One region of the Serratia sp. HNCC26DJ206 genome, then DNA from elsewhere that is predicted to be linked to it. Evidence: riboswitches for the same ligand, from Rfam matches in the RefSeq annotation. Region 1 holds a riboswitch; each other region holds the start of a gene.
The links. A riboswitch is a leader RNA that binds a small molecule or an ion and turns the genes downstream of it on or off. The one in region 1 is predicted to bind thiamine pyrophosphate.

Region 1 (9,655 bases):
TCGCTCACTTCCAGAATGCGGCGAGCCTGATATTGGTAGAGTGCGATATCGTCGCTGGACAGTTTTTCGCGCCGCGTCGCCAATTGGCGCTGCATAAAGCTGACCGTACCATCGTTGGTAAAGCGTAATTGAATCGAGTCCTTATCGCCGTCAGCATCGGTACGTCTGATCTGGCGCAGTACACCATTCTGATATTCATACAGGGTAGTTATCGTCCCCGGCCCACGATAAGGGCTATAGACGCTCATCAGCACCATCGGGCGCTGCTGGTTATCGTCTTTTCGCCACAGGCGGATGACTCCCTGATCGGCAACAAAACCGCTGGCAGTAAATGAAGGAGGGGTAGAACGAAAACTACAGGCGCTCAGGCCGCCGATCACGGCAACCACCATGAGTACCCGGCGGGCAAACAAAAGGGGCGCCATCGCCCCTCTGTTTAATCTTTTCACCAACACGCGTCTTATTTGACTGCGTCTTTCAGTGCTTTGCCAGAAACGAACGCAGGCACATTAGCAGCTGCGATTTTGATTTCTTTACCAGTCTGTGGGTTGCGGCCAGTGCGCTCGTTACGATGGTTTACCTTGAAAGTACCGAAACCAACCAATTGTACTGCATCACCTTCTTTCAGAGACTCAGTAATAGCAGCCAAGGTAGACTCCAGAGCCAGTTTAGCTTGTGCTTTGGAAAGGTCAGCCTTGTCCGCGATTACATCAATCAGTTGAGTCTTGTTCATAAGTTATCCTTACAGTGTGTTTATCGTTTGCAAAGCATCGAGTGCGACGGATATGCCGATTGACAGCACTCTCCTGCATACACGCACCGATAGCCACTTTTTTTTCGCCCCCCAAATGTAGACCAGACAGGGTGCGGATGTGAAGCCTTAAGGCATGACAAATCAGGCGTTAAATCACGTTTTCTTGCCTTATTGCGTTAAATTTATCCCGATGTTGCTTACCGCCGCCTCACGCAGGTCAGATCGTAACCCTTTGATCAGATCCAAATCGCGCTCTTCACTGGCGGCCAACAGGCGGAAAATCTCCCATTGGATGTCCCATTCTTCTTCAACGGCAGGCAGAATTTTCAGCTCTTCGTCGGTCATTTCTTTGCCAGCCTGGGTCATTTCCAACATCGCCACGGTGCGAATTGAGGTTTCGCTAATGGCAATGGCGTGCTCCAGCGTCTCTCCGCTAAGGCGCGAATGGATCAGTTCACCTAATGCAATGCAGGCATCAATTGCTGGGTAAACGCCGTAAAGATCGTAATCTTCTGCCGACGGGATCGCCTCTTCCAGCTTTTCCAGTTGGCTGTCAAAGTTGACCTTGGCATCTTTTACCACCAACGTCTCCCACACCAGATCCAGAATACGGCGATAAATCGCCGGATCGCCGAACTCGGTTTGCAGGCAGAACATCTGGTAATTCGGGTACATACGCTCGCACAAACTCGCCATAAAGGTCAAATGTTGCCAGCTTTCGAGCTTTTCCAAGCGTAAATGAATGGGGTTACGTAGCATTGTGTACTCTCTTACTCGTTATCTGCCGCGCAGTGTACCCGAAATCGCGCAGGTCGACATCTCTGGATGCTGCTGTAGCCAGCGTACAAAGGCCGGACGGCGCGAAGCGATGGCATCAGCCCAACGCGTGGGCTCCGGCAAACGATACCCTGCCATACAGCGCTGCACCCAAGCCAGTGCACTCGCCGTACTCACGCGGTGGCCGGTGGCAATAAACAACGGATTGCAGCGCGCCTTGCTGCGCCACACCCAACCAAGCTGCTCGCCCTTGTCTTCCAGCGCTGCCAACGCACCAACCGCCGTATCAAGCGGGGCAAAGGTGCCGCACAAGCGCTTTTTGGCCACGCCGATCGTCGGCACATTCACCATCAAGCCAAAGTGGCTAGCCACGCCCAAACGCCGCGGGTGCGAAATGCCATGCCCATCGACGAAGATCAGGTCGGGTTTCTGTTGCAGTTGCTCCCACGCGGCAAGCAACGCCGGATACTCACGAAACGAAAGAAACCCGGGGATATAGGGCATGGTGGTATTGATGCGCGCCACCCGGTATTCCACCAGTTGCAAAGAAGGATAGCGCAGAATCGCAATGGCAGCGCGTGTTACCGCGCCTTCTTGCTCAAAACCGACATCGGCACCGGCAATAAAAGCGGGAGGGTTTTGCAGAAAATCATCGTGGCGAATGACGTCCCCCGCACGCTGTAACTGCTCCGTCCGCAGGGCCTGAGTATCAATCACAGCGTCTCCTTACCGGCTCAGCGATGGTATTTAGCCGAAAGCGCGTGCACTGCTTCGACAAAGGCACCCGCATTCTCTGGCGGCACATCCTGATGGATGCCATGACCCAGGTTAAAGACGTGCCCTTCGCCGTGGCCAAAGCCAGCCAAGATGGTTTCCACTTCCTGCGCGATTCGTTCCGGCGCGGCATACAGCATGGAAGGATCCATATTGCCCTGCAGCGCAACCTGATGGCCCACACGGCGGCGCGCCTCGGCGATATCCGTGGTCCAATCCAGGCCCAGCGCATCACAGCCGGTCGCAGCCATCGCTTCCAACCACTGGCCACCGCCTTTGGTGAACAAAGTCACCGGCACCCGGCGGCCGTCGTTTTCACGCAGCAGACCATCAACGATTTTATGCATGTAATGCAGCGAGAACTCCAGGTAGTCGCGGCCGGTCAGCACGCCGCCCCAGGTATCAAACACCATCACCGATTGCGCACCGGCTTTGATCTGGGCATTGAGATACAGAATGACGCTGTCTGCCAGCTTATCCAGCAACAGATGCAGCGTTTGTGGCTCGGCGTACATCATCTTCTTCAGCTTGGTAAACGCCTTGCTGCTGCCACCTTCCACCATATAAGTAGCCAGCGTCCACGGGCTGCCGGAGAAACCGATCAGCGGCACTGCGCCTTTCAGCTCACGACGGATGGTACGCACCGCATTCATCACGTAACCCAGTTCATCTTCCGGATCAAACGCTGGCAGCTTGTCTACGTCGGCACGGCAGGTAATCGGGGATGAAAAGCGTGGCCCTTCACCGGCTTCGAAATAGAGCCCCAGGCCCATGGCGTCGGGAATGGTAAGAATGTCGGAGAACAGAATGGCGGCATCCAGCGCATAGCGACGTAACGGCTGTAACGTCACTTCGCAGGCCAGCTCCGCATTTTTGCACAGCGACATAAAATCACCGGCCTGGGCACGCGTGGCCTTGTACTCCGGCAAATAACGACCGGCCTGACGCATCATCCACACAGGAGTCACATCCACTGGCTGGCGCAGCAAAGCACGCAGGTAACGATCGTTCTTCAACTCATTCATTTATCAGGCTCCCGTAATCATCTGGCGCCATTGTACATGATTCTATTCTGCCCGACACAGCGCCACGGTATCCTCGATCAACCGGCGCGCCACGGTGCCCGGTGGTGGTAACAACGGCAATTGGTCGTGGCGATACCAGCCTGCGTTGAGCAACTCTTTCGGATCGTGACGCAGTTCACCGCTCTGATAATCTGCCATAAAGGCCATCATCAGCGAATGTGGGAACGGCCAGGGTTGAGATGTCACATAACGCAGGTTGGTGATAGCGATATTGCTTTCTTCCATCACCTCACGTGCTACCGCCTGCTCCAGCGTTTCCCCCACCTCCACAAACCCGGCCAACACGGTATGGATGCCGCCGCGGTGGCGCACGTGCTGTGCCAGCAGGATCTCATCATTACGGCGGATGGCGACGATCACGCAAGGCGCAATTTGCGGGTAATAGCGTTCACGGCAGTGATTGCACAGGCAGGCGCTTTCGGTGCGGCTGAGCACCATTTCATGGCCGCAATAGCCACAAAACTTATGTGAGCGGTAAAAGTTGGCCAGTTGCACACCACGCCCGGCCAGTTGGAACAGGCCGCGATCGAGATCGATCAATTGTCGCACAGAGCCCATCTCTCTCGGCATCGGCTGGCATACCAGCCATACCGGTACCCCTTCCCATTCACCAATCTGGCGAGCCTGTAGGCCCAACAGTGAATATGACGCCGCTGAACCCAACGGCAACTCACCTTTCGGCAGCCAAATTTTGCTTTCATGGCTGACGATCCACCAGCCATTTTCGTTACCCGTTAATGCAAGTTCCATATGTTGTTGCACAACCTCTGCTTCACTGGCAATCTAGGAATTGTTCTTTGTTAGATTTTAATAAATTACTGTTTTCTTTCTATTACTCACGGAGTCAAACATGCTCAATAAGTTGGAAAACCTGACTCAACGCGTTGGTGGCAGTAATGAATTAGTTGATCAATGGCTACAGGCACGCAAGCAATTACTGGTCGCCTATTGCACCTTGGTAGGCATCAAACCGAACAAAGAAAAGCATACGCCGCTGAATGAAAAAGCGCTGGAGAACTTTTGCCAGAATCTGGTGGATTATCTCTCTGACGGGCATTTTCACATCTATGGCGAAATTATCAAGCAGGTGGAAGGCTCAGCCAGCCCCAAAATGGCGCTGACCACTAAGTTCTACCCGAAGCTACAGGCCAATACCGAAACGATCATGGCGTTCCACGATCGCTATACCGAAGTGGATATCGATCAGGACGTCTGTCTGGAATTTCATCAGGCACTGTCAGATATCGGCGAAGCCTTGGCGTCACGCTTTGCCCTAGAGGATCACCTGATTCAACTGGCTGCAGAAACCTTACAGCAAGCTCAGCCAGGAGCTTCCAACGCCGATTCGCTGGAAAACCGCGCCTGATCCCATCAATAAACGTTGGCCCACGGACGGGCTGAGTCACCTCGCACCGCCCACAACACCTCAGCATGAAAGATCACGGGTAGGCTTGTAGTTTTTATTCACCCTCCTATACTGGACGCTTCTTGTCGGAGTGCCTAGCGCTGATCTGTTTAACAAATTAGCCAGGCTGAGACCGTTAATTCGGGATCCGCGGAACCTGATCGGGTTAAGACCCGCGAAGGGAACAAGAGTAATCTATCGCCGAACACAGCTTACCCGATCCAGGATCTCGCTGCTTTCTTGGCCAACACCATTACTCCCTCCGAGCTCCAGACAAGCAATTTTCCAAACATCACCCACTGATAGGAATTTGCTATGTCTACGATGAAACAGCCCCGTGCCCGCAAACAGCAGCGCGACGAAGCGCAGCAGTTTATCGATGCCTTACAAGGCGTGACTTTCCCCAACTCTCACCGTATCTATCTGCAAGGTTCACGCAGCGACATCCGTGTTCCGATGCGTGAAATCCAGCTTAGCCCAACGCTTACCGGCGGCAACAAAGATAACCCGCAGTATGAACAGAATGAGGCGATCCCGGTGTATGACACTGCGGGCCCTTACGGCGATCCGCACGCCACACTGGATGTCCATCGCGGCCTGGAAAAACTGCGGGCAGGCTGGATTGAAGAGCGTGCCGATACTGCAACATTGAGTGGCGTCAGTTCCGGCTTTACCCAACAACGACTGGCGGACGAAGGGCTGGATCATCTGCGTTTCGAACACTTACCGTTGCCACGCAAGGCCTTACCCGGCAAATGTGTCACCCAGTTGCACTATGCTCGCGCCGGTATCGTTACGCCAGAGATGGAGTTTATTGCCATCCGCGAAAATATGGGCCGTGAGCGCATTCGTGGCGAGGTGTTACGCCAGCAGCACCCAGGCCAGAACTGGGGTGCCAATCTGCCGGAAAACATCACGCCGGAATTTGTGCGCCAGGAAGTGGCCGCTGGCCGCGCCATCATCCCTGCCAACATCAACCACCCGGAATCCGAGCCGATGATCATTGGCCGTAATTTCCTGGTGAAGGTGAATGCCAATATCGGCAATTCGGCGGTCACTTCGTCGATCGAAGAAGAAGTCGAAAAGCTGGTGTGGTCTACCCGTTGGGGTGCGGATACCGTGATGGATCTCTCCACCGGCCGCTACATCCACGAAACCCGTGAATGGATCCTGCGTAACAGCCCGGTGCCGATTGGCACCGTGCCGATCTATCAGGCACTGGAAAAAGTGAATGGCGTGGCGGAGAATCTGACCTGGGAAATGTTCCGCGATACTCTGCTGGAACAGGCGGAACAGGGCGTGGACTACTTCACCATCCACGCGGGCGTACTGCTGCGCTATGTGCCAATGACCGCCAAACGCCTGACCGGCATTGTGTCACGCGGGGGTTCGATCATGGCGAAGTGGTGCCTGTCGCACCATCAGGAAAACTTCCTCTATCAGCACTTCCGTGAAATCTGCGAAATCTGCGCCGCTTACGACGTTGCCCTGTCGCTCGGCGACGGCCTGCGCCCAGGCTCAATTCAGGATGCCAACGACGAAGCCCAGTTTGCCGAACTGCACACGTTGGGTGAACTGACCAAAGTCGCCTGGGAATATGATGTGCAGGTGATGATCGAAGGCCCAGGCCACGTGCCGATGCAGATGATCCGCCGTAACATGACCGAAGAGTTGGAGCATTGCCACGGAGCACCGTTCTATACCCTTGGCCCATTGACCACCGATATTGCTCCAGGCTACGACCACTTCACCTCGGGGATTGGCGCCGCCATGATCGGCTGGTTCGGCTGCGCAATGCTGTGCTACGTCACGCCAAAAGAGCACCTCGGCCTGCCAAACAAGGAAGACGTGAAGCAAGGGCTGATCACCTACAAGATCGCGGCCCACGCTGCCGATCTGGCGAAGGGCCATCCGGGTGCGCAGATCCGTGATAACGCCATGTCCAAAGCGCGTTTCGAATTCCGTTGGGAAGATCAGTTCAATCTGGCGTTAGATCCAGACACTGCCCGCGCTTACCACGACGAAACCCTGCCGCAGGAGTCCGGCAAGATCGCGCACTTCTGCTCCATGTGCGGGCCGAAATTCTGCTCAATGAAAATCTCGCAGGAAGTGCGCGATTACGCTGCCGCACAAGAAGCCGCCAAACCGGTCGAAGTCCAGCTTTCCGGCATGGAGAAAATGTCCGCCGAATTCCGCTCACGCGGCAGCGAACTGTACCACAGCGCATCTAACCTACAGGAAGAGGTGAACAATGACTGAAATCACCACGCCCTTTCCTGCCACCCCGCACAAACTGGGGCTTTACCCGGTGGTCGACAGCGTTGAATGGATTGCCCGCCTGCTGGATGCAGGCGTAACCACCATTCAGTTGCGCATCAAAGATCTGCCGGACGAACAGGTTGAAACCGACGTTGCCGCCGCTATTGCGCTTGGCAAGCAATACCGTGCACGGCTGTTTATCAACGACTACTGGCGCTTGGCGATTAAACACGGTGCCTATGGTGTTCACTTGGGGCAGGAGGATCTGGAGACTACCGATCTGGCTGCCATTCATCGGGCCGGATTGCGCCTGGGGGTATCAACCCATGACGACGCAGAGATCGCCCGGGCCATCGCGGTAAAACCTTCCTACATTGCGCTTGGGCATATCTTCCCCACCCAAACCAAAGAGATGCCTTCCGCACCGCAAGGACTGGCTGAGCTGAAACGCCATATCGCCGGATTACAAGATTACCCGACGGTGGCGATCGGCGGGATCAGCCTCGATCGTGTGCCTGCCGTACTCGAGTGCGGCGTAGGCAGCGTGGCGGTGGTTAGCGCCATCACCCAGGCAGCGGATTGGCGTATAGCCGCGGCGCAGTTGCTGAAACTGATTGAAGGCAAGGAGTAATGCGATGCTCAACGATCAGGAATTTCTGCGTTACAGCCGCCAGTTGCTGCTAGAGGACGTTGGCCCAGAAGGCCAGCAAAAGCTAAAGCAATCCACGGTGCTGATAGTCGGTCTAGGGGGTTTAGGCTCTCCGGCAGCACTGTATCTGGCCGCCGCAGGCGTCGGCACGCTGCTGTTGGCTGATGACGATCAGTTGCATATCACTAACCTGCAGCGGCAAATCCTTTATCGCAGTAACGAAGTTCCCCAAGGCAAAGCGCGGTTAGCCCAACGTCAATTACAGGCGCTGAACCCGCTGGTAGCCTGTATCACGCTGGAACAGCGCTTACAGGGTTCAATACTCAGGGAAGCCGTGGCGCGTGCCGATCTGGTGCTGGATTGCAGTGACAATATGGCGACCCGCCACGCGGTTAATACCGCCTGTGTGGCCATCGGCAAGCCCTTGATCAGCGGCAGCGCGGTAGGCTTCAGCGGCCAGTTGCTGGTGATCGAACCACCATATGCCCAAGGCTGCTATGCCTGCCTCTACCCTGAACAAACCGAACCACAGCGTAACTGCCGGACGGCGGGCGTGCTCGGCCCTGTGGTAGGGGTGATCGGCACGCTCCAGGCGCTGGAGGCGATCAAAATGCTGGCAGGAATGGCTTCACCCCTCAGCGGCAAGCTGCGTTTGTTCGACGGCAAACAGCAGAGCTGGAGCACCTTGCAACTCAGCCAAGCCAGCAATTGCCCAGTTTGCCGAGGTGTCGCATGAAAATCACGCTGAATGACCAGCCGTTGGAGTTGGCGCAAGCCTTAAGCGTCACCGCCCTGCTCGAACAACTGGATCGCCACCAGCCAGGCACCGCGCTGGCCATTAACCAGACCATCATCCCACGCGCCGACTGGGCAAGCCGCCAGGTACAGGACGGTGATGATATCCTGCTGTTTCAAGCGATTGCCGGAGGCTGATATGCTGCAAATCGCCGATACCACTTTTACTTCACGCCTGTTTACCGGCACTGGCAAATTCGCCACCCCGGCCTTAATGCTGGCAGCTTTGCAAGCATCCGGCTCCCAGTTGGTCACCATGGCAATGAAACGCGTCGATCTACGCGGCGGTAACGATGCCATTCTGGCACCGCTGCAACAGTTGGGTGTGAAGCTGCTACCGAATACCTCCGGCGCTAAAACCGCCGCCGAAGCGGTGTTTGCCGCCAGATTGGCACGGGAAGCGCTCGGTACTCATTGGGTAAAACTGGAAATCCACCCGGATGTGAAATACCTGCTGCCAGATCCGATCGAAACCTTAAAAGCCGCAGAAATTCTGGTTAAAGAAGGCTTCGTCGTGTTGCCCTACTGCGGTGCCGACCCGGTATTGTGCAAGCGGTTAGAAGAAGCCGGCTGTGCAGCGGTCATGCCACTCGGGGCGCCGATTGGTTCTAACCGTGGCCTGCTGACCCGTGATTTCCTTGAAATCATCATCGAACAAGCCAAGGTGCCGGTGGTGGTCGATGCCGGTATCGGTGCGCCAAGCCATGCGCTGGAAGCCATGGAATTAGGTGCCGATGCGGTGCTGGTCAATACCGCCATCGCCGTGGCACGCGATCCGGTGCAAATGGCACAGGCATTCCGGCTAGCGCTGGAAGCCGGTGAGTTGGCACGCCGCGCCGGATTGGGCCATCGCCAGCGGATTGCCGTTGCATCCAGCCCGCTGACCGCGTTTCTCAGCCAATCAGAGGAGATACGCTGATGAGTGATGATTTCAGTAGCCGCTGGCAACAGCTAGATTGGGATGATATTCAACTGCGTATCAACAGCAAAACCGCGCGCGATGTTGAACAGGCACTTAATGCACAGAAGCTGACGCGCGATGACTTTATGGCGCTGATCTCCCCCGCCGCCGCTCCTTATCTGGAACCGCTGGCGCAGCGCGCACAGCAACTGACGCGCCAGCGTTTTGGTAACGTAGTCAGCTTTTACGTGCCGTT
Region 2 (9,655 bases), on a different contig from region 1:
GCTGGCTACCGGCCGATCCGGCCGATGTCACAAAAATGCGTTTAACTGAGAAAAAAGAAAACGGTGATCCAGCCGTTGAGGCCGTCAGTGATTATCTGTTCGGTAACTGGGAAATGAACTGGGTGGGCTTTAACTATGCCCGTGACTTTGCGCTTTCGCCAGTGGCAGAACAAGGTGACCTCAATAACTTTGGTTATCCTTATGCTGAAGTGGATGGCGATCCGTTGAACTTCTACGATCCGGCTGAATTTAGTTATGACTACGTCTCTGTCGAACAGCCTTAAGGGCAGCGTGGTGACGTTGTTGGCGGCTCTGCTTGCAGCCGCCGCATCGACGCTTTGCTGCCTTGGCCCGCTGCTCTATTTGGTGTTCGGTATTTCCGCTGCCGGATTGACGGGGATCCCGGCTCTATCATGGTTGCAGTTACCGATGGTGGTTCTCTCTGTCGGTTTAATGCTGAGAGGATTCTGGCGGCTTTATCTGTCGCCACGTCCCGTTTGTGTGAATGTCGTTAGCCGTCGAGTATTGATCTGGCTTTATTGGTTATCGGTGCCGCTGCTTTTGGCTCTGATGACCTATCCGTACGTATTACCCTGGTTGTGGGAGTTGATGGAATGAAGAAGCGCTTTTTTCTGATGCTGGCTCTGGTTTTAATGGCACCGCAGGCATGGGCTGAAAACCAAAAGGTCACTATCGATATCAAAGATATGACATGCTCGCTCTGCGTTATCTCCATCAATAAGGCACTGCGTGCTACTGACGGCGTTATCAAGGCTAAAGCCTCTCTGAAAACGCATCAGGCAGAGGTGATTGTGCCAGAAGGTTTTGATAATCAGACATTACTGACGGCGATTTCCCGCACCGGATATACCGGTGAAATCCAAGGTGTGGCTTCAGCTCCGTAGTGTATTTTGTCCTTTTGGGCAGTGCAGCAGATAATATTCCTCACCGCCGTCACAACCGGCCGCAATATTCTGCCAACCATGCTTATGATAAAACGCCAGGGCTTTTTGGTTTTTCACCAGGCATTTTAGCGAGCCGGTCGACGTAAAGGTGCGTTCGGCCGCATGCAGCAATGCGCTGCCGATGCCCTGCGGTGGTAGATCGGGGTCGACATACAGGTGATGAATGAAATTGTCAGCGCGGTGAATCGATACAAATCCCAATAGTTTTCCTGCCTTTTCTGCTACCCATATTTCTTCACCCCGCGTTGAGCGATCGAAATCCTCCAATTGGTAATGGCGAGTGTCGCGCCAAGTAAAGGTCGCTCGGCGTGCAGCAAGGTACAGAACGCTCAGAAATGGGCGATCTGCCTCTTGGTAGGGTCTTATCTGCATGGTGTTTCCTTTGCATTGCTTGGGGATGTCGTAGGGTAGATCGTTATCAGCATCAATCCATTTCAACGCGGGTTCCTAATTTACGAGCCAGTCCTCTAGCCCCTTCGCGCATCACGGCATAATGATTCCAGCGGAATAATGGTGCTATAAGCGGTGCCAGGCAGTTCATCCACAATGCATTGGTTCGGATATCCCAATGGTAACAAGCGAGGGTGTCAGTGCCGTCATAAGAGAGGATCCACCGCCCAATCCCTTCAACTTCACCACTGGCTTGCCCTTCAAGAAGCTGTAAAGGCACGATATTTAATATGCGAATATCAAAAGTTATCCGATAAGGGAGAACGCCCTTCCAGGTATGGCGATGCAATGCGCCGATACCAAGCACATCGCCTTTTTCTATCTCAACAATCTGCACTAAGTTTTTCCACCAATTTGGCCAGACATCAGGATGGTAAAGAGCATCCCATACCTCTTGCAGTGGTGCTTTGATTCGCCAAGTGGTGGAAAGCTGATACTCAGCCATGCAGTTAAACTCCGCATCAAGGGGTAAAGAAATTATCGGGAAATCGAAGGTTGAACACTACTGCATCCATAAATACGGTTTCTATGATGTGACCATTAATGCCATAACTCACGACTTTGACAGGGAAACTATGGCTATTCTCCAACCAGAGTTCAGAGCGGTGAACTCCGCTGACTGTGAAACCGCTTGGGCCATTGATCGATACGTGCAATACGGGTTGCCCCAACAAGATTTCTTTACCAACAATGGTGGTTTTACCCCCTTGCTGCAGGCTGCGGATATTGCGCAGTAACGTGCCAACATCCGATTGATCCACCTGATGGCCGTTCTGATCGCGTATCAACGCGTCTGTCGGTGAAAGATTTAGCACCGGGAATTGATGTAGACCGAATGGCCATAGGCGAACCGTGCCGCTACTTGGGTTATAAACCAGAACCGCACCCGGATGAGGCTCAGTAAAATCCATCCGCACATAGCCGGGCTTGCGATAGCTGTATCGAATCACATTATTTTCACCCAGGGCCGATTGGGAAACGATCTTAACCTGATAGGATTCAAGCTGCTCAAAATGTTGCTGGGCAAGAACAATAGGGTCTGTGCTGTTTGCGCTGAACAGCGAAGAGGGGGCAACATCCGTAGCACTAGCAGCATAGGCCGCGGTGCTTGGTATCAATACGGTCACGAGTAACAATATTGAGTTGATTAATTTGCTGATAGTTTTCACCTTCATTGTGTGAACTGACCAGAAAGGATAATTTCCTCATATTTATAATTAAATGTAGGACTGGTTACAGGTAATAAGCAAGAGGGTTGGTTGCTTTTAATTATTTGATTTATTTTATGAAAGTATCGAATGAAGGGTTTAACTGCCGCATATTTGAGTGGTAGTGAATAAAAATACCTCATTAAATAGGTTGAAGCTAAGTGAAACCAGTCAACTGCTTGATATTTAGTACTCAACACACCATGATTTGCGTAGTGTGAGGGCTGGCAAGGTGATTCTGGGCCTGTTTTTTTGATAATGAGGGGAGCACGATGGCAGGTTATCAACCGCCTTATACCATAACACCAAACATTCTGAATCAGGTGGTTGAGGTGGGGGAGCTATTAGGCCGTTGGGCTGCGCAGGCTGAACAATCTTCCCCTTTGCTACGTAAAGAGAACCGTATCCGCACTATCCAGGCATCATTGGCTATTGAGCACAACAGTCTGTCTACCGAACAGGTTACTGCGATCATGGATGGTAAACGGGTATTGGCGCCGGCAAAAGATATTCAGGAAGTTCGTAACGCGATCCTTGCCTATGAAAAATTGCCTGACTGGCAGAGCCATCGGTTTGATGACTTACTGGCAGCACATCGTTTACTGATGGTTGGCCTAGTGGATGCGCCAGGTCAGTTGCGCAGTGGTAATGTTGGCGTGTATCGGGAAAAGCAGCTGATTCATATGGCTCCGCCAGCCAATCAATTGCCGCGTTTAGTCAGCGATCTGCTGACATGGTTACAGCACACTGATATCCACCCGTTGATTGCCAGTTCCATATTCCATTACGAATTTGAATTCATCCATCCGCAGAACGCATCTTAGCTGCTGTCACCGCTAATCCTTCCATGACTATTGTGCAACTTGCTGGTGAGTTGAAGGTAAGTAGCCGTACGATCGAGCGCACTATCAAGGTATTACAGGAGGAAAAACGATTAGCAAGAGTTGGGTCGACTAAGAGCGGTTACTGGCAGGTTGTTTAAACTTATTATATGGTAAAGATGATATTTATATGGGGTAATAATCAGGGGGTTAACCCCCTGAGCAATACATTATTCTACCGTTACATCTTTATCTACGCTGTATTCAGCTTCGCTGCCGTAGTTTTTGGCCGCATCGCGGGTATTTTTCTGCACCGCAATGGCGCCAAACAGGCTAAGAAAGAAGGAGACACCGTAGAAACCTTTCTCACTTAATAATAATTTGGCATTCCACAAACCGATGCATAACAGGCCTACGGCAATCGCAAAAGCCACCCAGCAAGTAATACTATAAATATGAGTCACTGGAATGCCATCTTGCTGATCGCGGACCGTCTTTTGAATGGTTATGGCGGTAAACAGGCCCAATATCAATACGGCGAAATAATAGCCTTTTTCATTCAATTGCATTTCCGCATTCCACAGGCCCAGCAGAAACACGCCAAAACCGCCGAGGAGTGCTGCCCAAGAGGCGAGAACGAAAGCAAACGAGGTGGTGTTTTGTTGTGGTACAGAACTCATTATATGTATCCCTAAATAACAAGACGAACTCCCTGCTCCTAAGCCAGTACAACGGCAGCTTATGAGGTCGGGAGCAATCTACCCGATCTCTGTTTATTAATGCAATAGAATAAGCTTCAGATAATGAGTATGTCTGATCGTTCCTGTTGGGGATCATATCGACATTAATTTTTAAGTATTAATCGCGCTAATTTTTCGGCTGCCTTGTCAAGTTTCAATTTGAGTTGTGATGCATAATCAGCACAAAACATAAAGAATGACGTCATGTTTAATATGGAAAATGCATGCATTATTTTTTGAAATTTATCCTGCAAATATATTCCCTGTCATTAAGCTAAATAGGCTCAACCTGGAGTCTTCCCTAAAATGGGTTTACAGCCCCAGGTTTGGCGATTATCCTGATCGACGTTGGCGAGACAGCCAACAAAAATTTAATGATTTTTCAATGACTCGGGGTGCCGATGTAATCGGCTGAGAATTTACCCGTATTACCTGATCTGGATAATACCAGCGTAGGGAAGTCTCGGTATCTCAACCGGTACCCGCCTTCTTGAACGCCGGTTGGGAGCAATATGTTGACTCGACCTGATGTGTTACCCGGCAACCGTGCCGCGGCCTGTTTTCACCAATTTAAACGCCATCTCCCGTTGATTCATTGCCTGACTAACGAAGTGGTACAGGAATTGACCGCCAATGTTCTGCTGGCCCTAGGGGCTTCTCCGGCGATGGTGGTCGAGCCTGCCGAGGCCGCACAGTTCAGCCGTGTGGCGGATGCGTTGCTGATCAATATCGGTACGCTGCACAGCGCGCGGGCCGAGTCGATGTTGGCCGCTATCGAGGCTGCCAATCACGCAGGCAAGCCTTGGGCGTTGGATCCGGTTGCGGTGGGCGGTTTGACTTATCGCACTGATTTTGCTCAGCGTTTACTGATGCTACAGCCTGCGGCGATCCGCGGTAACGCGTCGGAGATTATGGCGCTGAGCGGTCTACGGGCTAGCGGCCGTGGCGTCGACAGCAATGACGACTCACTGGCAGCGTTACCGGCAGCGCGTGAACTGGCCCAGAGTAGCGGTGCGATTGTGGCGGTGAGCGGGGTGGTGGATTACATCACCGACGGCGAGCGTGACTGGGCCGTGACCGGTGGCGATATCCTGATGACGCGGGTGGTGGGCACCGGCTGCGCGCTGTCTGCGGTAGTGGCTGCCTTTTGCAGCCTGCCGGGCGAGCGGTTGGATAACGTAGCCACCGCTTGCCGGGTGATGTCGCTATGCGGTGAACGTGCGGTGGCACGCTGTAGCGGCCCCGGCAGCTTTACCCCGGCATTTCTCGATGCGCTTTATCAACTGACCTCAGAGGATCTGCAATGAAACGTATTAATGCTCTAACCATTGCGGGCACCGATCCGAGCGGTGGCGCGGGGATCCAGGCCGATCTGAAAGCTTTTTCGGCGCTGGGGGCCTATGGTACCAGCGTGATCACCGCCTTGGTGGCGCAAAACACCCGTGGGGTGCAGTCGGTATATCACATCGATCCAGCCTTTGTGGCTGCCCAGCTTGATTCCGTACTCAGCGATGTGCGGATCGACAGCGCCAAGATCGGCATGCTAGCCAATGCGGAGATCGTCACTGCGGTGGCGGAACGTCTGCGGCACTATCAACTGCCTTATGTGGTGCTCGATACGGTGATGCTTGCCAAAAGCGGCGATCCGCTGCTGGCACCAGAGGCTGTGGAGTCTATCCGCCGTGAATTATTGCCGTTGGTTTCTCTTATCACGCCAAATTTGCCGGAAGCGGCGGCGTTGCTGGCTTGCGCACCGGCCGAGAATGAACGGCAAATGCGCGAGCAGGGGCAGGCATTGCTGGCGATGGGTTGCCAGGCGGTGCTGATAAAAGGGGGGCACTTGAACGAAGGTGAGAGTCCGGATTGGTTATTTACCGCCGATCTGGAGCAGCGTTTCACTGCGCCGCGCGTGGCGACCCGGCATACCCATGGCACCGGCTGCACACTTTCAGCCGCGCTGGCGGCATTGCGCCCGCGTCATGAGAATTGGGTTGCAACGGTGATGGAGGCCAAGGCCTATCTGCAACAAGCTTTGCAGCAGGCCGATAGCCTAGAAGTGGGGCAGGGTATTGGGCCAGTGCACCATTTTCATGCCTGGTGGTGAAGTTGGCCGGGCGCAGAGAACGCCCGGCATAAGCCTTAGCCGACTCCAGCCTGATGCAGGTCGTGCAGGTTGATCGCCCCCACCAGCACGCCGTCAAGGTTAACGACCGGGGCCGCGCTGATGTGTTGTTCGTGCAGGGCTTCCAATGCTTCACCAGCCCGCCACTGTTCTGGCAGGCGATAGCCGGGGCGGGTGATCGCCGGGCTGAGGGCATCAGCGAGGCTATTGCCCTTCACCAGCCAGCGGCGCAGGTCACCGTCGGTAAATACGCCTACCACTTTCTGTTGAGCATCGCACACCGCGACCAGACCAAGGCCGGTGCGGCTCAATTCCAGCATCGCCTCCATCACGTTGACGCTTTCTTTAACCACCGGCAGGCGATCACCGGTGCGCATCAGGTGGTGGACGCGGTTTAACAGGCGTGCGCCCAAACTGCCACCCGGATGAGAGCGGGCAAAATCTTCCGCGTTGAAACCGCGCTGGCGCATCAGCGCCATGGCCAGCGCATCGCCCATCATCAGAGTGTTAACAGCGCTGGAAGTGGGGGCCAATCCCATTGGGCAGGCCTCACGCTCTACGCTGATATCCAACGTGCAGGCTGCGCCCAGCGCCAGCGGGGATTCTTTACCGCCGGTGATGGCGATCACCGGGATCTGGCTTTCGGCCAGCAACGGCAGGATCAGATCCAGCTCTTTGGCGCGGCCGGAATAAGAGATAAAGATCACCACATCGTCGGCACCGATCATGCCGAGATCGCCATGCAGCGCTTCGGCGGGATGGACGAAGAACGACGGCGTGCCGGTGCTGGCCAGCGATGCGGCAATCTTTTTGCCGATATGGCCGGATTTACCGATGCCGGAAATCACCGCTTTACCTTGGCAGTTCAATAGCAGTTCGCAGGCACGGACAAAATTATCGTCCAGTCGGGTCAGCAGGCGTTGTGCTTCCGCCAGTTCAATCTCCAGCGTTTCGCGGGCAAAGTTAAGCAGGGCAGTGGCGTTACTCATCGGAGTCTCCTACCAGAATGATATTGATGCCTTTCGCCTGCAACGCAGCGAGGTAACTCGGGTTGATGCCTTTATCGGTGATCAGCGTATCCACTACGCCCAGTTCGCACACCACGTTCGGGCTTTTACGGCCGAATTTGGAGGAATCGACCAGCAGCACAATGCGGCTGGCAGCTTCGCACATGGCTTTGCTGACATTGTGTACCTCATTGAAGGTGGTCACTCCTGCGTTGAGATCGACCCCGTCGGCACCGATAAACAGTTTATCAAAGCTGAACTGATGGAACGCCGATTCGGCCAGGCTGCCGTGAAACGAGGCTGATTTTTTGCGATAGGTGCCACCGGGCATCAGAATGGTCTGGTCGTTGTCCAACTCCACCAGCGCATTGACGATATGCAGGCTGTTGGTCATTACGGTGATGTTATTGAACTGCGCCAGATGTGGCACCATTTGCAATACGGTGCTACCTGCGTCGAAGATCAGCGAATCGCCGTCGTCGATCAGTTTGATGGCGGCGTAGGCAATCTGGCGTTTCTTCTCGGTATTGATATGGGTTTTGCGATCGATGGGTTGATCGCCATCGTCACGGCTGAGCACCACACCGCCGTAGGTGCGGATCACGTCACCCTCTTCTTCCAGCAGGGTGAGGTCTTTACGGATGGTGGTGCCGGTGGTGGAGAAATGTTCTGCCAGTGCATCCACTGCCGTTTTGCCATGTCGCTGCAAGTATTCAAGAATAGCGGCTTGCCGCTGCTTTGGTTTCATAGCGATTCCTGTTCACCAGAGTTGACCATTCCTCTCGGTGAATAATTCACTATGAAAGGTAATGTCTTTTAGTGTGAAAATATCATGATTTCGGTGTAATCGCTAACAATAGTGCAGTTTTGCATGATTGATCCTCGGGGAAGATCACATCCGGGCATAAATCTTGCTGATGCATGCCATGCAACTCGGTGAGTTGTTTAGGCTGTGCGAAAATAGTCAGGCCGCGCATCAGCATGCTACCGCACACCCGCTGCTGTTCATCGAACGCCAGTGCCAGTATCACGCGGGGTTTGAAGCGCCCGCCAGAGCGGCCAACGCCCACGTTGCCTAGCTGGCACAGGCGATCAAAGGCGCGGTTGAAACGCTGAATCTGCCACCAGCCGAGGGCGATTTGCATCAACCAGGCGATAATGGCAAAGGTGATGAGTGCGCTGGTCATGAGATTGTGCTCCTGTGTAAAAATGAAGGGGAAATCAGGTGATCTTCCCCTCACCCTAGCCCTCTCCCACAGGGAGAGGGGACTGGATGTGCCACTGTTTTACTCCGGCATTAACCGTGGTATTTATCGACTTGTTTTCCCTTGGGCTAAGGGGCGGTATGCGCCACCGCTTTACTCCAGTCTTAACCGTGGCACTTATCGGCTCCCTCTCCCTTGGGGAGAGGGTTGGGGTGAGGGGGACAATCTCGCCCTCAGCCGATATATATCAGAACATCACTTGCCCGCCGGTAATGTTGATCGACTGACCGGTGCAGTACGACGCCTTATCGCTGGCGTAGAACAGCAGGGTGTTCAGCACGTCCTGATAATCGCAGCCGCGTTTGAGCGGTACTTTGTCGGTGTAATACTTCTCAACGTCTTCGGGTTTGATCCCCAGTTTCTGCGCGTATTGCGGCAATAACGACTGGAACATTGGGGATTTGAGCAGGTTACCGAGCATCAATGAGTGCACGGTAATGCCATACTCCGCCAGATCGAGCGCCAGCGATTGGGTCAACCCTACGCCGCCGAACTTGGCCGCGCTGTAGCCAGAGTTGTGTTTGCTGCCGACCTTGCCGGATTTAGAGTTGATCTGAATGATGCGCCCGGCAACGCCGTCGCGGATCATCAGGCGCGAAAACTCGCGGGCACAGAGAAAATACCCCACCAGATTCACCTGCAATGAGCGATCGAAATCACCCAGTTGGAAATCGGTGATCGGCGCCGCTTTGGCGATCCCGGCGCTGTACACTAACAGATTCGTCTGGCCGAAAGCCTGATCAACCGCACTTGCCAGCGCAATAACGCTGGCTTCATCGGTGGCATCGGCCTGGAAGCCGATTGCGCGATCGGCACCGTATTCCTGATTGATTTGCTGTGCCACCAGATGGGCGTTGTCAGCGCTCAGATCCGCCACCGCCACGCGGTAACCGGCTTCAGCCAGGCCGTGGCACAGGAAGGCTCCTAACGTTTGGCCACCGCCAATCACTACAGCTACTTCAGACATGTTGTACTCCTTTCCTTATGCGGAAAATTTCAGCGTGCTGCCTAATGGGATATCGCTAGGCGTTGGGCCGGTAACGTGGATCGAACCGGGGAATTCCGCCTGTGCCTCGC
Region 3 (9,655 bases), on a different contig from region 1:
GCACTGCCGACGACCACCACCACACGCACGACGACTACCGCGGCTGGTAGCGCGGTTGGTAGTAGAGTCGAAGTCAGCGAGGATGTGATCACAGGGAACCTTATCATCAGTAGTAAAAAACAGGATTTTATAAAACCACAGGTGCAAAACTCGCACAACAGGTTTATTAATTCAGCATAAAAAACGCGCCTTGGATCACGTTCTTGCTGCAATGCCCAGCACGCGAGCTGCTGGGGTGCTGCCCTCTATCAACGCCTGGGTTGGGCCGTCGTAATAGATGCGGCCATCCACCACCAGTAAAGTACGGGGGGCGATGTGGGCGGCATCTTCCAGATTGTGTGACACCATTAACAGCGTGAGCTGACGGAGATCGCACACCTCTTGCAGCAGTTGCAGCATCTCATTACGCAGCGCCGGATCGAGCGCGGAGAAAGGTTCGTCGAGCAGCAGAATCGGTTGCTGGCGAATCAGGCAGCGCGCCAATGCGGCACGCTGGCGTTGGCCGCCGGAAAGCTGTGCAGGCAGGCGTTGCAGATGTTCCTCCAGCCCCACCTGCTGGGCGATCTGCGCCAACTGCTGCTTCTGGACGCTATTCAAACGCAGGCCAGGATCCAGCCCCAGCCCGATGTTTTGCGCCACCGTCAAATGTGCAAACAGATTGTTTTCCTGAAACAGCATAGAAACCGGGCGCTTGGCCGGCGACGTAGCGGTGTGGTCGCTGCCGTTCAGCAGAAGTTTGCCACTGGCCGCTGGTAAAAAACCGGCGATCAGGCTGAGCAGGGTGCTTTTACCGGCACCACTTGGCCCCAGCACCGCGACGTGCTCGCCCGGTTGAATGCGCAGGTCAAAACGCATCGGCAGGTGTTCGTACAGGTAGGTCAGTTTTTCAAGCTTTAGCATGGCGGCCCGGTAAGCGTTCAATCAGGGTAAACAGCAGGAAGCACAGTAACAGCAGCAGGGCTGCGGTCACGGCACCGTCGTTGCTGCGGTAAGAACCAATCTGCTGATACAGATAAAAAGGCAGCGTGCGGAACTGTTCGTTGCCGAACAGGGCAACCACGCCGAAATCGCCAATCGACAGCACGCAGGCAAATGCCAGGGCCTGTGCCAGCGGGCGTTTCAGCGCTTTCAGCTCAATCCAGCGCAAACGCTGCCAGCCGTGAATGTCCAGCGACAGGCAAAGAGGATTATAGCGCTCGGCCAGATCGCGCATCGGGTTTTCCAGCACTTTCAACGCGTAAGGTACCGCCATCAGTGCGTTGGTGAGGATCACCAGCGCATAGGGGGATTGCGGCAGCCCGACGGTATCGCTCAGCAGCAGGAAGAAGCCGGTTGCCAGCACAATGCCCGGCATCGCCAGGATCAGCATGCCGCTCAGTTCCAGCATTTGGCCCTGTGCGGGCCGCTGCCGTAGTTTCAGTTCGCGGCTGCTCCACAGCAGCATCATAGTTAGCACCACGCATAGCAGACCGGCACCGAGTGCGATACGCAGCGACGTCAACAGCGCCTGCCACAGTAGCGGCTGTTGCAGCACGCTGATCAGGCGGTGATTGGTTCCGTCGATAATCACCGCCAACAGCGGCGGTAACAGCAATAACAGGGCGGCGCTAATCAGCAGCGTATCGCCGATGCGCCGTCCGCGGCTGTCTTCTGGGTTGCGCCAGCTTTGAGCATGGGTATGGCCGACCGGCAGCGCCTGGTTCAAGCGTTGGCTGAGCACCACCAACCCAAGGCAGCAGGTCAGTTGGATCAGCGCCAGCAGCGCGGCGCGGCTGAGATCGTAGTCGTAACTCAATGCCTGATAGATCGCCAACTCAATGGTGGTGGCCTGTGGCCCACCGCCCAGCGACAGCACGGTGGCAAAACTGGCGAAACACAGCATAAAAATCAATGCGCCGCTGGGCAGGATCTGGCGGCGCAGCGCGGGCCATTCCACAAAGCGGAACTGCTGCCAGCCATTCATCCCCAGTTGTGCCGCCAGTTGGCGCTGTTCCGTGGGGATATTTTCCAGCGCCTGCAACAGTAAACGGCTGGCCAGCGGCAGATTAAAGAACAGATGTGCCAGCAGGATGCCCTGTAGGCCATAGGGCGAGAAACTGTAATGGATCCCTAGCCAACCGCACACCACCGCCAGCCAGCCTTGCTTGCCGTACACGCTCAGGATGCCGAAAACCGCCACCAGCACCGGCAAGACCAGCGTCATGGCGCATAGGCGCAGCAGTAGGTTGCGGCCAGGGAAGCGCCGCCGATAGAGCGCACGAGCCAGCGGGATGGCGGGAAGTACCGAGATCAGGGCCGACAGCAGCGCCTGCCAGAAGGTAAAGCGCACCACGTGCCACAGATAGCTGTCTTGCCATAAGCTACGCCAGTCGCTGCTGGGTGCGTGTCGCCATAAGGAGCCCATCGCCAGCAGTGCGATCAGCCCGATCAGGCCAGCGGCCATCAGCCCCGGCCATAGCCAACGCGGGATCAGTGGCTGACGGCGGTTTGCCATGCCCGTACCCAGTCACCACGCTGTTTTGCCACTTCTTCTGCACTGAATTGCAATGCGGTTTGCGGCACGGTCATCTGTTCAAAACCCGCAGGCAGCGTGGTTTCAATCACCGGGTACATCCAGTTGCCGGTAGGAATGGTGTTCTGGAAGGCTGGCGTAACCATAAACTGCATAAAGCGCTCTGCCAGCTCCGGGTTTTTGCTGGCCTTCAGTTTAGCGGCCACTTCGACTTGCAGGTAATGGCCTTCGCTGAAGTTGGCGGCTGCGTAGCTGTCTTTTTTCTCTTCAATCAGATGGTAAGCCGGGGAGGTGGTATAGCTCAGCACCAGATCGCCTTCGCCTTTCAGGAACAGGCCATAGGCTTCGCTCCAGCCTTTGGTGACGGTAACGGTTTTTTTCGCCAGTTGCTGCCAGGCTTCCGGTGCTTTGTCGCCATACACTTTCTGCATCCACAGCAGCAGGCCGAGCCCCGGCGTGCTGGTGCGCGGATCCTGATAGATGATTTTCCAGGGTTGATCGCTGCTCACCAGCTCTTGCAGGCTTTTCGGCGGGTTTTTCAGTTTGTCTTTGTTGTAAACAAAGGCGAAGTAGCCGTAATCGTAAGGGATGAAGGTGTTGTCCTGCCAGCCACCTGGCACGGTGAGCTTGCCGGTATCAACCTGGCTCTCGGCGAACAGGCCGGTTTGTTTTGCCGCTTGCAGCAGATTGTTGTCCAACCCCAGCACGATATCGGCAGCGCTGTTGTTGCCCTCCATCCGCACGCGGTTGAGCAGTGAAACGCCGTCTTCCAGCGCCACAAATTTCAATTCGCAGTCACAATCGGCCTCGAAGGCTTTTTTAATTGCTGGGCCAGGGCCCCAGTCGGCGGCGAAAGAATCGTAGGTGTAAACCGTCAGCGTAGGCTTGGCCAGCACGGGGGCCGCAGCCAACAGCAATAGGTAAGGCAGGTATTTTTTGACCACTTTGCACTCCTGAAATTTAAGGGGGCAAAGGACTCTGAGGGCGTGAATCCCCATCATCTTTCAAGCCGCAGCGTTGTTAGCTGCAACTTGAAATCTATTGGGGATAAGCGACGCGGTACTCAAATCCCTCCGCCGGTATTGACCGGATCAGGTTCGACGGGTGTACTCTCAGCGGAAAAAAACGTGCTGCGTTTTCATGCAGCGCTCGTTGTTTTCCGCACCCCGTTGAGACGGCGCTATTGTAGAGATTAACGGGCAGTGGTGAAAGAGACTTATGTTTCCGGCGGGGCGAACCAGGCCGATTTAAAATCGAACCACCCAAGGGTATTCATGCGTACCCCGCGCATGCTGCGTTGGCCGTGCAGTTGCAACCAGTGATGGAACAGCGGGTGCAACTGATGGCTGCTGACCAAGCGTTGGCAGAACTCCGCCAGCGGCAAGCGGTTATCGCGCCACAAAGCCGCATCCTCGGCGATATCTTCGCTCAAACAGTGCTGGATTAACGGCGTTTCATACAGCGTGGCAAACAGGGAAAACTCCAGCGGCAGCGTGAAGTTGGCGCTGCCAAGCCATAAATCGCTGTTCGCCTCGCCCTTATGCCAGTCATCGTAGTTGATGATTTGTACGTTAAGCTTGATTCCGTGTTGCGCCAGTAAGGCGGTGATGGCCTGCTGGATGGCGTGGAATTCCGAGTGCTCGCTGTAGAAAGTTAACGTCAGTTCGGTTAGCCCCGCAGGTTTGGGTTGCTGCCCCAATGCGCGGTTATGTAACCAGCGTGGCAGAATGCCGTAGGCCGGTGCCCAATAGCGTTGATATACCGATCCTGCGTGGCTCAGCAGGGCGATCGGGTTGATCAGTTCACTCAGCCAACTGCGGATTTCAGGATTGGCCGCCAGCGTTGAGCGCTGGTCAAACAGCAGGAAATAACAGCCTTCTTCAAGGCGGCTTTCCAACTCATTTTTACCCGTTTCATCCCCCTGCAACTGCACGCCTGAATGCACCAGTTCTTCGGTGACTTCTGGCAGCACCCAGATGTTGACTTCATCAATCAGCGCGCGATAGCCAAAGTAATCATCGAAGGCATGGATCTTCATCTGGCTGCGATGATTGTGCACCACGCTGTAAGGACCGGTGCCGACGGGATGGCGGGCGAAATCCGGCAGGCTCTGCCATTCGCGCGGCAGGATCATGGCATGCACACTGCCCAGCAGCCAGGGCAGCCAGTAGTCCGGGCTGTGCAGATGGACGTCGATCACATAGGGCGTGGGGGAAGTGACTTTATCGATATGGGAAAACAGAGGCTGCGGGATCAGCCGGTTCAGGGAATGGATCACGTCTTCCATCTCTAGCTCGCGGCCATGGTGGAAACGAATCGCCGGGCGCAGATAAAAACGCCAGTGCAAAGGCGTTACTGTCTGCCAGTGGTGGGAAAGATCGGACTCGATTTCCCCATTTTCCTCATTTATGCGCGTTAAACCGTTAAAAATCTGCCGCGCCAGATGGGTTTCTGAACGGCGTAGCGCCGAGCCGGGCAGCAGGTTGTAAAGCTGGCGATAGTAGAGCACGCGCAGGATATGTTTGCCTTGGCGAAAGCTGCGCCCCAGTTGGGAAAGCAGCATCTGGCGCACGGCATTTTTGTCGCCCACCAGCTGTACCAACTGATCAATTTTGTCCTGCTCCAGCAACTCTTCAGCCCGCTGTTGCTGAAGTGCCAGGCCGGTGTATTGGAAACTGAGCTGTGAACGCTTGCCTCGTCCGGCTTCGGCCTGCCAGGTGAGCCAGCCTTGCTGCTGCATTGCGCCTAATAAGGAGCGCACGTGGCGGCGCGAACAACTGAGCACGTCGGCCAGTTCCTGCAACGTGGTTTCTGTGGGTTGGCCATGACAGCGTTGCCACAGGCGGATGAACTGTTGTTGCAAGCGTGAGGTAGACATAAAAGAGGAACTCCAAGGCATCAATCCGTCAATTTATCTTTCCCTATATTACGCCAATAATGGTTTCAGTCCAAAGAGCGGAGGGGCACTTAATGAAGGTTCTCTTAACGAAACAGTTTTATCAGCGTTATTTCACGGCGATTCGCTGCCAGAACGCCGACTGGCTGGAGGTGATCCCGCAACAGACAAGGTTGGATATGCTGGCCCACTTGACCCAGTGGGACATCAATACGCTAAACGATAAGCAATACCGTGAGCGTATCTAGCGCTCATAGCAAAAGTGTTTCTGAGTAATGGTGCTTTTTCACCAGCCAGTGGGGTAACCCACTGGTATTTTTCTCTGACACATCACTTTATTCTGTAATTCCCCTTCTGTAGCATACCCCCGTCGCCCTTCAGGATGCAGGGGTGTTGGCTGCGTTACTCGGCCTATGTAGGGCCCAAGCGCGGTTCAAATCGGTCAAAGACCGATTTGTCGCTCAGTTGCCGCCTACCTGCATCTCGAAGTAGCTTGGGCGTAGGCTTCTTTATTCTCTGGTCAGGGACGCAGGTATGAATGTCAAACGCTGGTTGCCACGCCGTTTTAATCCCGTTTTTGCCGCTTTTCTGATCATCGCCTTTCTTTCCGGCATCGCTGGCGCGTTGCAGGCCCCCACGCTGAGCTTATTTCTCACCACCGAGGTGAAAGTCCGCCCGCTCTGGGTTGGGCTGTTTTATACCCTGAATGCCATCGCCGGGATTATCGTCAGTTTCCTGCTGGCGAAGCGTTCCGACACCCGCGGCGACCGGCGTAAGCTGATCCTGCTGTGCTGCCTGATGGCGGTGGGTAACAGCCTGTTGTTTGCCTTCAATCGCGATTATTTGACGCTGATTACCGCCGGGGTGCTGTTGGCGGCGATCGCCAATACCGCCACGCCGCAGATTTTTGCGCTGGCGCGTGAATATGCCGACAGCTCGGCACGTGAAGTGGTGATGTTCAGCTCGCTGATGCGTGCCCAGCTTTCTTTGGCCTGGGTGATCGGCCCGCCGCTTTCTTTCATGCTGGCGCTGAATTACGGCTTTATGGTGATGTTTCTGGTCGCGGCGTCGATTTTTGTCATCAGCGCGTTGTTGGTGTGGCTGATGCTGCCTTCGGTGCCGCGTGCGCAGGTTGAAATCAGCGTCGATTCACCACCGATTGCGCCGCTCAGTGCCTGGCGCGATCCTGATGTGCGCTTGCTGTTTCTGGCTTCGGTGCTGATGTGGACCTGCAACACCATGTATTTCATTGATATGCCACTGTATATCACTGCCGATCTTGGCCTGCCGGAGAGGTTGGCAGGCCTGCTGATGGGCACTGCGGCGGGGCTGGAAATCCCGGCCATGCTGTTGGCGGGGTACTACGTCAAACGCTTTGGTAAGCGCAACATGATGCTGTTTGCGGTCGCGGCTGGCGTGCTGTTCTATGCCGGGCTGGTGCTGTTCAAGTTCAAGGCCGCACTGATGGTGCTGCAATTATTCAATGCGATCTTCATCGGCATTATTGCCGGGATCGGCATGCTGTATTTCCAGGACCTGATGCCGGGGCGGCCGGGTGCGGCGACCACGCTGTTTACCAACAGTATCTCTACCGGGGTGATCCTGGCTGGCATGCTGCAAGGGGCGTTGGTGGAGAACGTCGGCCACTATGCGGTCTACTGGCTGATTACCCTGCTGGCGATGCTGGCACTGTGGATGTGCGCCAGAGTGCGCGAAGTGTGAAGCTGAACAGTGGCTTACTTGATACATGTCATTGAGAAAATTGCGCCATACTCCCTAAGATGATTATCATCAGAGCGCGAACCTCGCGCTCTTGTCCATCTTGCTGCTGAGATGCCGATCCCGTTGATAAAAGTGGGTATGTTATGGATAAACTAACGCCGCTCAAGCCCGTTCCTTCTCTTGTTGCCGTTATTGTTGCTCTGATTATCTGGTTTGTGATTCCGGTGCCTGAAGGGGTTGCCCCCAATGCCTGGCATTTGCTGGCGCTGTTTATTGGTACCATCGTTGCCATTATTGGCAAGGCGATGCCGATTGGCGCGGTTTCGATTATTGCCATTGCGCTGGTGGCAGTGACCGGCGTCACCAATCCCGGGAAGCCTGCGGCCGCTCTGGATGATGCACTCAGTGGCTTCTCCAATCAGCTAATCTGGCTGATCGGCTTTGCGATCATGATCTCCCTCAGCCTGAATAAAACCGGCTTGGGCGCGCGCATTGGCTACTACTTTATCTCGCTGTTCGGCAAAAAGACGCTGGGGATCGCCTATGCGCTGACCATGGCAGAAACGGTGCTGGCACCGGTGACGCCAAGTAACACCGCCCGCGGTGGCGGGATCATCCACCCGATCATGAAGTCGATCGCCGACAGTTTTGGCTCTAAACCGGAGCTGAATACCTCTGGCACCATTGGCCGCTACTTGGCGTTGGTGAACTACAACATCAACCCGATCACTTCGGCGATGTTTATCACCGCAACTGCGCCGAACCCGTTGGTCGTCAACCTGATCGCTAAAGGGGCCGGATCTGAATTTGAACTGACCTGGTCGATGTGGGCGATCGCCGCATTGGTACCGGCGATCTGTTCGCTGATCGTGATGCCGCTGGTGGTTTATCTGCTGTATCCGCCGGAAATTAAAAGCACCCCGGATGCGCCGCGTTTTGCGCAGGAAAAGCTGCAAGTGCTTGGGAGAATAACGCTGGCAGAGAAAATCACGCTGGGCGTGTTTGCCCTGTTGCTGGTGCTGTGGGCCGGGGTTCCCGCCATGATCTTTGGCCCGGAACTGGCGGTGAACCCAACCACCGCAGCGGTTATTGGTTTGGCAATCTTACTGATGACCGGCGTGCTGAGCTGGGATGACGTGCTGAAACACAAAGGCGCCTGGGATACGGTCGTATGGTTCGCCGCACTGGTGATGATGGCGACCTTCCTCGGTAAGCTCGGGCTGATTGGCTGGCTGTCGAAGACCGTCGGAACGGGTATTGATAATATGGGGATGAGCTGGGTTGGCGGGACGATACTGCTGACGCTTATCTATCTGTATTCGCACTATTTCTTTGCCAGTACCACCGCCCACGTTACCGCGATGTTTGCCGCCTTCTTTGCCGCCGGTATTGCTTTGGGCGCGCCGCCTGCGCTGCTTGGCCTGATTCTGGCATTCTCTTCGTCGCTGATGATGTCTTTGACCCACTATGCTACCGGTACCGCGCCGATTATCTTTGGTTCTGGTTATGCCACGCTGGGGGAATGGTGGAAAACCGGCTTTGTGATGAGCGTGGTCAACCTGCTGATCTGGATGGTGGTTGGCGGGCTGTGGTGGAAATGGTTGGGCTATTGGTAATACCCGTCATACTTGAAGCTGCTGCTGTGTTGGCTGCGTAAGCTCACCCCTGTCACTTAGTTATCTAAGCTCCAGGGGATTATGAGCCTCATGACTGAGGCTCACCCTGCGGGCCAGCGCAAGCGCTGTTCAAATCGGTCTGCGACCGATTTGTCTCTTACTTGCCGCCTTGCCGCAGCTCCAATTATTTAGGGTATTACAGAGGATTAGTTCAGAAACGCCAACTGCTGGGCCTCGAAGCGTGAAATTTCCGCTTCGTGTTGCAGCGTCAGACCGATGCTGTCCAAGCCGTTAATCATGCAGTGGCGGCGGAAGCTGTCGATCTCAAACGAATAGCTTTTGCCTCCGGCATTCACCGTCTGGTTTTCCAGATCCACCACAAACTCGATCCCTTCGTTCTCTGCCACCAGCTTGAACAGCGTGTCGACATCCTGCTCACTCAAACGGACCGGCAGTAGCTGACTGTTGAACGAGTTGCCGTAGAAGATATCGGCGAAGCTCGGTGCAATCACCACTTTAAAACCGTAATCGGCCAGCGCCCAAGGCGCGTGCTCGCGGGAAGAGCCACAGCCAAAGTTTTCGCGTGCTAACAGGATGCTGGCCCCTTGGTAGCGCGGTTTATTCAGGATGAACTCTGGGTTAGGCTGCTGACCGGCATCATCCAGAAAACGCCAGTCGTTGAACAGGTGCTGACCAAAACCGGTACGGGTTACTTTCTGCAGAAACTGCTTCGGGATAATGGCGTCGGTATCGACGTTAGCCGCATCCAGAGGCACCACTAAACCGGTATGTTGAGTAAATTTAGCCACGGTGGTGCTCCCTAGTGTTTTTCATGAATATGGTGCAGTTCACGGACATCGGCAAAATGGCCAGTCACGGCAGCGGCAGCCGCCATCGCCGGGCTGACCA

Region 2: another riboswitch for thiamine pyrophosphate. It lies ahead of thiM (hydroxyethylthiazole kinase); the one in region 1 lies ahead of thiC (phosphomethylpyrimidine synthase ThiC).
Region 3: another riboswitch for thiamine pyrophosphate. It lies ahead of thiB (thiamine ABC transporter substrate binding subunit); the one in region 1 lies ahead of thiC (phosphomethylpyrimidine synthase ThiC).

The regions. Positions count from the first base shown of each region.
Region 1 is NZ_JBXUGP010000039.1:20,769-30,423, reverse strand. Features, by position in the region: gene AC2A1E_RS21100 (DUF1481 domain-containing protein) at 1-425, opposite strand, end outside; gene hupA (nucleoid-associated protein HU-alpha) at 461-733, opposite strand; gene AC2A1E_RS21090 (YjaG family protein) at 923-1,513, opposite strand; gene nfi (deoxyribonuclease V) at 1,532-2,248, opposite strand; gene hemE (uroporphyrinogen decarboxylase) at 2,266-3,330, opposite strand; gene nudC (NAD(+) diphosphatase) at 3,373-4,140, opposite strand; gene rsd (sigma D regulator) at 4,241-4,756, shown strand; TPP riboswitch at 4,873-4,996, shown strand; gene thiC (phosphomethylpyrimidine synthase ThiC) at 5,111-7,054, shown strand; gene thiE (thiamine phosphate synthase) at 7,047-7,685, shown strand; gene AC2A1E_RS21055 (HesA/MoeB/ThiF family protein) at 7,690-8,439, shown strand; gene thiS (sulfur carrier protein ThiS) at 8,436-8,636, shown strand; gene AC2A1E_RS21045 (thiazole synthase) at 8,638-9,417, shown strand; gene thiH (2-iminoacetate synthase ThiH) at 9,417-9,655, shown strand, end outside.
Region 2 is NZ_JBXUGP010000002.1:95,792-105,446, forward strand. Features, by position in the region: gene AC2A1E_RS01855 (transglutaminase-like domain-containing protein) at 1-284, shown strand, start outside; gene AC2A1E_RS01860 (mercuric transporter MerT family protein) at 256-618, shown strand; gene AC2A1E_RS01865 (heavy-metal-associated domain-containing protein) at 615-905, shown strand; gene AC2A1E_RS01870 (GNAT family N-acetyltransferase) at 894-1,337, opposite strand; gene AC2A1E_RS01875 (SRPBCC family protein) at 1,390-1,860, opposite strand; gene AC2A1E_RS01880 (LolA family protein) at 1,877-2,590, opposite strand; partial or broken gene AC2A1E_RS01885 (Fic family protein) at 2,896-3,605, shown strand; gene yiaA (inner membrane protein YiaA) at 3,675-4,124, opposite strand; TPP riboswitch at 4,566-4,660, shown strand; gene thiM (hydroxyethylthiazole kinase) at 4,697-5,491, shown strand; gene thiD (bifunctional hydroxymethylpyrimidine kinase/phosphomethylpyrimidine kinase) at 5,488-6,288, shown strand; gene gutQ (arabinose-5-phosphate isomerase GutQ) at 6,324-7,295, opposite strand; gene srlR (glucitol operon DNA-binding transcriptional repressor SrlR) at 7,288-8,061, opposite strand; gene gutM (transcriptional regulator GutM) at 8,144-8,500, opposite strand; gene srlD (sorbitol-6-phosphate dehydrogenase) at 8,766-9,545, opposite strand; gene srlB (PTS glucitol/sorbitol transporter subunit IIA) at 9,561-9,655, opposite strand, start outside.
Region 3 is NZ_JBXUGP010000007.1:151,142-160,796, reverse strand. Features, by position in the region: gene ivbL (ilvB operon leader peptide IvbL) at 1-92, opposite strand, end outside; gene thiQ (thiamine ABC transporter ATP-binding protein ThiQ) at 196-900, opposite strand; gene thiP (thiamine/thiamine pyrophosphate ABC transporter permease ThiP) at 887-2,494, opposite strand; gene thiB (thiamine ABC transporter substrate binding subunit) at 2,470-3,456, opposite strand; TPP riboswitch at 3,563-3,691, opposite strand; gene sgrR (HTH-type transcriptional regulator SgrR) at 3,729-5,390, opposite strand; gene sgrT (glucose uptake inhibitor SgrT) at 5,483-5,656, shown strand; gene AC2A1E_RS06770 (sugar efflux transporter) at 5,943-7,130, shown strand; gene AC2A1E_RS06765 (DASS family sodium-coupled anion symporter) at 7,274-8,746, shown strand; gene leuD (3-isopropylmalate dehydratase small subunit) at 8,953-9,555, opposite strand; gene leuC (3-isopropylmalate dehydratase large subunit) at 9,567-9,655, opposite strand, start outside.